2 regions of the Sporosarcina sp. AD_1 genome follow, and region 1 is predicted to be linked to the other one. Evidence: riboswitches for the same ligand, from Rfam matches in the RefSeq annotation. Region 1 holds a riboswitch; the other holds the start of a gene.
What was found. A riboswitch is a leader RNA that binds a small molecule or an ion and turns the genes downstream of it on or off. The one in region 1 is predicted to bind S-adenosylmethionine.
Positions count from the first base shown of each region.

Region 2: linked by a shared signal. The riboswitch ahead of ACSW3C_RS07535 (bifunctional homocysteine S-methyltransferase/methylenetetrahydrofolate reductase) and the one ahead of ACSW3C_RS17075 (methionine ABC transporter ATP-binding protein) in region 1 are both predicted to bind S-adenosylmethionine.

Region 1 is NZ_JBPVIR010000009.1:145,226-149,107, forward strand. Features, by position in the region: gene ACSW3C_RS17055 (arsenate reductase family protein) at 1-346, shown strand, start outside; gene gcvH (glycine cleavage system protein GcvH) at 423-806, shown strand; gene ACSW3C_RS17065 (toprim domain-containing protein) at 1,155-1,496, shown strand; gene ACSW3C_RS17070 (thioredoxin family protein) at 1,538-1,837, shown strand; SAM riboswitch class I at 1,888-1,993, shown strand; gene ACSW3C_RS17075 (methionine ABC transporter ATP-binding protein) at 2,125-3,147, shown strand; gene ACSW3C_RS17080 (methionine ABC transporter permease) at 3,140-3,808, shown strand; gene ACSW3C_RS17085 (MetQ/NlpA family ABC transporter substrate-binding protein) at 3,867-3,882, shown strand, end outside.
Region 2 is NZ_JBPVIR010000003.1:257,660-261,541, reverse strand. Features, by position in the region: gene metH (methionine synthase) at 1-281, opposite strand, end outside; gene ACSW3C_RS07535 (bifunctional homocysteine S-methyltransferase/methylenetetrahydrofolate reductase) at 262-2,121, opposite strand; SAM riboswitch class I at 2,223-2,326, opposite strand; gene ACSW3C_RS07530 (histidine kinase) at 2,469-2,654, shown strand; gene ACSW3C_RS07525 (biotin transporter BioY) at 3,084-3,680, shown strand; gene bioB (biotin synthase BioB) at 3,680-3,882, shown strand, end outside.

The DNA.
Region 1 (3,882 bases):
TGGTTATCCTAAATGCGGTACATGCAAGAAAGCGGAAAAATGGATGGAGTCGAAAGGGCTGCAGGTGGACTATATGAATATCGCAGAACAGCCGCCGACAGAAGATACCCTTCGTACGTTCATAGAACAGTCGGGCTTGGATATCAAGAAGTTCTTTAATGTGAGCGGGTTGAAATATCGGGAATTGCAATTAAAGGACAAGCTGCCTGAGATGTCGGATGATGAGAAGGTGGCGTTGCTTGCATCCGATGGCATGCTCATCAAACGGCCAATTGTGACAGATGGAAAAAGGGTAACGGTCGGCTTTGATGAAAAGCAGTATGAGGACACGTGGGGCAAGGAATAACTTTCTTGTCTTTATGCTAGGAATATGTCAAAATTGAATGGAATGAATATTTGTATACTTAATGGAGGGTTATGGGATGAGCACACCTACAAACTTGCGTTATTCAGAAGAACATGAATGGGTAAAAGATGAAAACGGCAAATACCGCATCGGCATTACGCACTTCGCGCAATCCGAACTTGGCGATATCGTATTCGTCGAACTTCCACAAGTCGGTGACGATGTAACAGCGGACGAGCCTTTTGGTAGCGTTGAGTCTGTTAAGACAGTTTCCGAGCTTTACGCACCAATCAGCGGTAAAGTTGTCGAAGTGAACGAAGAGCTGGAAGACAGCCCAGAACTAGTAAACGAATCACCATATGAAGGCGCTTGGATGATCGTCGTAGAAGCTTCCGACGAATCAGAACTAGACGCACTTATGTCTGCAGAAGACTATGACAAAATGACTGTTGGCGAGTAATTAAGGGTACGCTGAACGTAACGAGCGCAACAGGCTGAGGTAATTCAAACCTCAGCCTAGTTGAAAACTCTTGTCATAGAAGAAGGCAGTCTAAGACCGCGACGTCCTGTCGCAACGACTGCAGACCTGCATCCATGCAGACCCGCGAAGATGAGCGAAGACTCGAATAGAACTATAGTTCATGAGAGGACGAGCGTAGGAAAGGCAACCTAAGATCGCCGCGTCCTGCGGCAACGGTTGCATGACCCGCTTCCTGCGGGACTCAACAACGTATGAAAGCGTTTGACAACAGGCTGAGGCGCCGGAGAAATCCGGCGCCTTTCATGTTCCGGATAGGGGTGCAAGATGATGAATGAAGACAAAGTGATCTTTGTGGAAGGCCATTCAGATAAAAAGCGTCTGCTCGCTGTATTGGCGGAGCCCGTCGAAATCGTATGCACGAACGGAACAGTCAGTCCGTACAAATTGGAAGAGCTCCTCGCTCCCCATGAGCACCAGGATATCTATGTATTCGTTGATGCGGATGCGTCCGGAGATGCGATACGCGCACTTTTTAAACGAGAATATCCTGAAGCCATTCATCTGTATACAGAACGGGTGTATCGGCAAGTCGAGACAACCCCCTACCGGGCGCTTGCCCTTATTCTTCTGGCAGCGAATTTCAAGGTGCATCCCGACTTATTGTTCTGAATAAGGCCCGTCACAACACTTGAATCACAAGGAGGACATCTATGGATAACTGGACACGTGAGCAATGGGAGGAAAAACGGAGCCAATTTCCAGATGCCGCATTTTATTTATATACACCGCTATGCGGAACATGCGCGGTCGCTTCCAAAATGATGGAAGTCATTGCGGAGCTGAAACCTGATTTGCCTCTCGGCAAGGCGGATTTGAATTACGTCGAATCCATTGCGGTTGATTACGAGATCGAAAGCGTACCTTGCCTGCTCATTCAAAAGGATGGAGAGCTGGCGCATAAGATTTATGCGTTTCAATCCGTGCCGTATTTGCTTGAAAAATTAAGTTGACAGTAAAAACACCGCATGGTATAACTGTTAACAATCAATTGAATATGTCGCTCTTATAAAGAGAGGTGGAGGGAAGTGCCCTATGAAGCCCGGCAACCGTCACATTTGTGAAATGGTGCCAAGTCACGCAAAGCAAATTGCTTTGAGAGATGAGAGATCGGACGAACGTTTATTACATAATACGTGATGCCTTTCTGCTTGTCTGCAGGAAGGCTTTTATTTTTGGCCTGACAAGCGGATACTAAACGGCAGCGACATGGTCAGCGAGAATAGCAGAGGTGAACAAAATGATTGAATTAAAAGATGTCAATAAGCGATATGGCCAAAAAGACGGTTTACTGGCCGTCGATGGTGTCACGCTTTCTATAGGGGACGGCGCTATATTTGGCATCATTGGATATAGTGGAGCCGGCAAGAGTACGCTCATCCGTTTATTGAATGGCTTGGAAAAGCCGACGTCCGGAACAATTACCATTGCAGGACGTGAGATCTCCTCGGTTTCTGCAAAGGAACTGCGGAAAGTCCGCCAGAAAGTAAGCATGATCTTCCAGCACTTCAACTTACTCTGGTCCCGGACAGTGAAAGGGAATATCGCATTCCCATTGGAAATTGCCGGTGTGCCAAAAGCGGAACGGGATCGCAAGGTGGAGGAACTCATCGACCTTGTTGGACTTCGCGGCAGGGAAAATGCCTACCCATCGGAGCTTTCCGGCGGACAGAAGCAGCGTGTCGGCATTGCACGGGCGCTTGCGAATGATCCAGAAGTACTTCTCTGTGATGAAGCGACATCCGCACTGGATCCGGAAACGACTGATCAGATTTTGGATTTATTGACCGATATCAACCAGCGTCTTGGATTGACGATCGTCATGATCACGCATGAAATGCATGTCATCCGGAAAATTTGCCATCAGGTGGCCGTTATGGAAGCCGGCCGTGTTGTCGAAATCGGCAATGTGCTGGATGTGTTCCAACAACCGAAAGCTGCGATCACCAAGCGGTTTGTTTCCCAAGTAACCGAGCCGGCTGGTACGGAGCAAGCTCTGGCTCATGTTCGCCAGGAAGTGCCGGACGGAACACTTGTCAAGCTGGTGTTCATCGGTGAGAGGACAGAACAGCCGGTTCTTTCCAGTCTGATTCGTTCCTTCCAAGTGGATGTGAACATCGTGCAAGGGAATATTACCCATACGCAAGGCGGGGCATACGGAACATTGATTCTGCAAATTCTTGGCAATGAAGCGACCGTCCAAGAGGCGATTCAATACTTGCACAACGAAGGTGTTCAGGCGGAGGTGATCGTCCATGATTGAAAAATTCTTTCCGAATGTTGATTGGGAACTAATGTGGGAAGCGACGAAAGAGACGATCTATATGACGGCCGCTTCGACTTTCTATACTTTCATCTTTGGTCTGATCCTTGGGATTGTATTGTTTTTGACGAGTCCCGGACAGCTATGGGCAAATCGCACCTTGAACTTTATCACGGGTACATTCGTCAATGTGTTCCGGTCCATACCGTTCTTGATTTTGATCATTTTATTGATTCCGTTCACGAAGTTGATTATGGAATCCATGCGAGGACCGCAGGCAGCATTGCCGGCGCTCGTTATTGGTTCCGCTCCGTTTTACGCGCGGATGGTTCTGATTGGCCTGCAGGAAATCAATAAAGGTGTCATTGAAGCAGCCCGCTCGATGGGAGCCAAAACGAGCACGATCATCTTTAAAGTACTCATCCCAGAATCATTGCCGGCACTTATTTCAGGGATTACTGTAACAGCCATCGCTTTGGTCGGCTACACAGCAATGGCTGGCGTTATCGGAGCTGGCGGTCTAGGGAATCTGGCGTATCTCGATGGTTTCCAGCGAAACCGGGGAGATGTGACGCTGGCAGCGACGATTCTCATCTTGATCATCGTCTTTATCATCCAATTTATCGGTGATCTGGCTGTGAAAAAAATCGACAAGCGCTAAGTAAGGAACTGCAAGCTTCGGCTTGTTGACATAAAGCAACCAAAAGGAGAGAGAATACATGAAAAAGATTATTT
Region 2 (3,882 bases), on a different contig from region 1:
ATTTCCACTGCACGGTGGCCAAGATCAAATTCATTCAGCACGAGGGGAGTTCCACCAAATGTATTAGTACTAATAATATCCGCACCTGCTTCTAAATAAGCGCGATGGATTTTCTGCAGAATATCAGGCCGAAGGATGTTCAAGTACTCATTACAGCCCTCATATTCTTCCCCGCCAAAGTCGTCCGCAGATAGGTCTTCAGCTTGCAGCATCGTACCCATGGCCCCGTCAAGGATCAATATTCTGTTTTGAAGTTGTTGCTCAATAAGATGTTTCGGCATGGGCGAATTCTCTCTCCTTCTGTGCATCCAGCTCATGGATGTAATGGACTAACTCAAGCGACATGTCATATCGGAGGAACGGGGTAATGACATAGATTCCGTTGAACAGCTCCGCAGCTGTGTCGATCAGTTCCTTGGCAATGGCGATGCCTTCAGCCGTAGATTTCTCGCGGTCATCCCCGCAGGCGTGCATCCTTTCAAGGACTTCATCGGATAATTTGATGCCGGGCACCTCATGGTGAAGGAATTCGGCATTGCGGCTGTTTGTTAATGGCATGATCCCAAGGAAAATGGGGGTTTCCAAATGTTTGGTCGCTTCATGGATTTCAATAATCTTTTCTTTTGTATAGACAGGCTGCGTAATGAAATAATCAGCTCCGCATTCAATCTTCTTTTCAAGTCTCTTTACAGCCCGATCTAGGACGCGGACGTTCGGATTAAAGGCGCCGGCTACCGAGAATTTCGCTTTCTTCCGCAGTGGCTTTCCAGTGAATGAAATTCCTTCGTTTAATTGCTTGATCAACTGGAGCAATTCCATGCTCGATACATCGTAGACGCTTGTCGCGCCCGGGAAATCGCCGACTTTCGTCGGATCGCCGGTAACAGCCAGAATATCATGGATTCCTAATGCATCCAGTCCCATTAAATGTGATTGCAGACCGATCAGATTCCGGTCGCGGCATGTGATATGGACGAGCGGGCGGATATTATTCTGCAGCTTCAAAATCGAGCCCATCGCCATATTACTGATGCGAGGGGATGCGAGGGAATTGTCGGCCATTGTAACGGCCGCCACGCCTGCATCATATAGAAGTTTTGCTCCTTCAATATACTGTTCCGTCTCTAAATGTCTCGGCGTATCGAGTTCAACGATGATCGTCCGCTCTTTTTTGGCTTTCTCGTGAATCGGCTCATGAACAGCCGGTTCCGCCTCGCGGATCAAAATCGGTTTTTGCGGTGTAACGATCTTTGTTGTCACCGGAGGTAGACCAGCCAAATGTTTTTTAGCAGCTTCGATATGTTTCGGCGTTGTTCCGCAGCAGCCTCCGATGAGCCTTACGCCTTCGTCCCGAAGAAGGACAGCGGCTTTTCCGAAATAATCCGCTTCCGATACATAAACGATTCGGCCATCCTCGACATCGAGAAGGCTGGCATTAGGGGAGGCGGACAGGAAGGCTTGCTCTGGCAACGTAACTTTTTCAAAGGCTTGAATGGTATGGTAGGGGCCGAGACGGCAGTTTACGCCGACGACGTCCGCCCCAATTGCCTCCAACTGATGAAGCGCTTCATTCAGCACAAGGCCGTTTTGCAATACCCCTGGTTCATCCATCGATACTTGGGCGACAATCGGAAGATCTGTTATCAGCCGCAGTTCCTTTACAACGGCAGAGAGTTCATCGAAATCATAATACGTCTCAAGCAGCAGTCCATCAGGATCTCCAGTCAGCAAGGCGTCTGCCTGTTCCCGCACGATCGTGAGCACTTCTTGGATCGACAGTTCGCTCTTACGGATGCCCCGCAGTCCGCCGATCGTTCCCAGTACATATTGGCCTCTCGATGATGCAGCTTGTTTCGCGATTTTGATTGCGGCCTCATTGAACTCCTTCACTCGACCTTCCATGCCGTAGCGTGCAAGTTTATGCGCATTGGCACTATATGTGTTCGTTTGAATGACATCGGAACCTGCTGCGATATAATCTAAATGAATCTTTTCTATTATTTCGGGTTTCTCCACATTCAACTCTTCATAGCAAAAGTCAATGCCGTAAGAATAAAGCAAAGTGCCCATCGCCCCATCGGCTAGCAGTACCTTGTGTTTTAAATCATCTAAAAGTGTCATCTCATCTCGTCCCTTCTCGTCGTGTATGTACGTTTGGTGTAATCAGAAAAATAAAAAAGCCTTCTCGAAAAGAAGGCTTTGAATATATCGCAATTCACTCCTTCTCATCTTTCAGGCTAGTTGCCTGCTGGAATTAGCACCTGACCAAAAATGGCTGGTTGCTGAAGCTTCGACGGGCCAGTCCCTCAGCTTCTCTTGATAAGAATAGATTCATATATAGTTGTTTGAATAATTTCAAACATCATAACGCTTATTCTCGAAACCGTCAAGCCCTCTTCCTGGGTTGGGCATGAACAGGCGACTGTGCTACACTATTCATAGTACATAAATGGCAGAAGGTGAATCACTTGAGAATTTTTAAATATTCCGTTCCGATCGGGCTTATTGTCGGCTGGATCGCTTGGTATATGTTATCGAAGAACTTTCAAGAAGTGCCCGAAACATCCCGTGTGTGGATTACAATCGGAGCCGCTGTCTTCAGTGGGATCATTGCATATTTCCTATTCCCGAAGAGTGAAGACAAACATAGATAAATGGAAAATCGGCAGCAGAGGGCTGTCGATTTTTTTGTTTTTACAGAAAATTTTCCGCTAGATTTGTTGACCTCGCCTAGAGATGCCGTATGCGCGCATACCGGTGTCACACCCGCGCATACCGACGCAGTACCCGCGCATACCGATGCCGCACGCGCGCATACCGATGCCATACCTGCGCATACCCACCTACACAGGTAAACTCATTCAGTCCCATCCCCATCCCGAGTGAGAGAAGCGATCATCCAACAAACCCCGTCCCCTCAAGACAGAAAGAAAAGGGCATAGCTATCTATCGTCTGCTTCTAGAACCACTGCAATGTGTAAATAATAAATAATGAGTTAACCATAAATGAAAATTTAGTTGACACATATTTTATGAACTTATATTCTATTACTACAGATAATTAGTTAAATGAGGTGTGTTGGATGGCAACGGTATCAGCAAAACAAAATAGTGGAATGAGTGCTTTAAGTCTGGTGTATTGCGCCATGTTTGCGGCTCTGATGATGATCGGGGCTAATATTACAACATTTGTTCCGTTTCTAGTGATCGGCGGGGTACCGATCACTTTGCAGACGTTCTTTTCTATTTTGGCAGGATTGATTCTTGGCAGTCGACTTGGTGCTACGGCTATGGCTGTATATATGGCAGTCGGATTGGCAGGAGCCCCTGTATTCTCAAAATTCTCGGGAGGCTTTGGGCAAATTCTAAGCCCGTTGTTTGGTTTTGTTATTTCTTTCATATTAGTGGCTTATATCGCAGGGAAGATTGTTGAAAAGAACGGCAGCCTGCGCAGTTATATTGTAGCCGCCCTTGTCGCGATGTCCGTCAATTATTTGTTCGGGACAAATTGGATGTATTTCGCTTACAAACTTTGGGCGTCAGCGCCTGATGCTTTTACTTACAAAGTGGCGTGGATCTGGATGATTCCGCCGTTGCCAAAAGATATTATCCTGTCTGTGCTGGCAGGGATCTTTGGCCACAGGATGTATAAAGTATTGAAAGTGAGGAGAGGGCGTTGATGAATTACGAAGCATTGGCTGATCGGGTGTTGCAAGGGGAGACCATGACGGATGTTGAAGCGATGGCCATCCTGGAAAGTCCAGATGATGATTTGCTTCCGTTGCTCCATGCGGCTTATAAAGTCCGTAAACATTACTATGGAAATAAAGTAAAGTTGAACATGATTATTAATACTAAGTCAGGTTTGTGTCCAGAGAATTG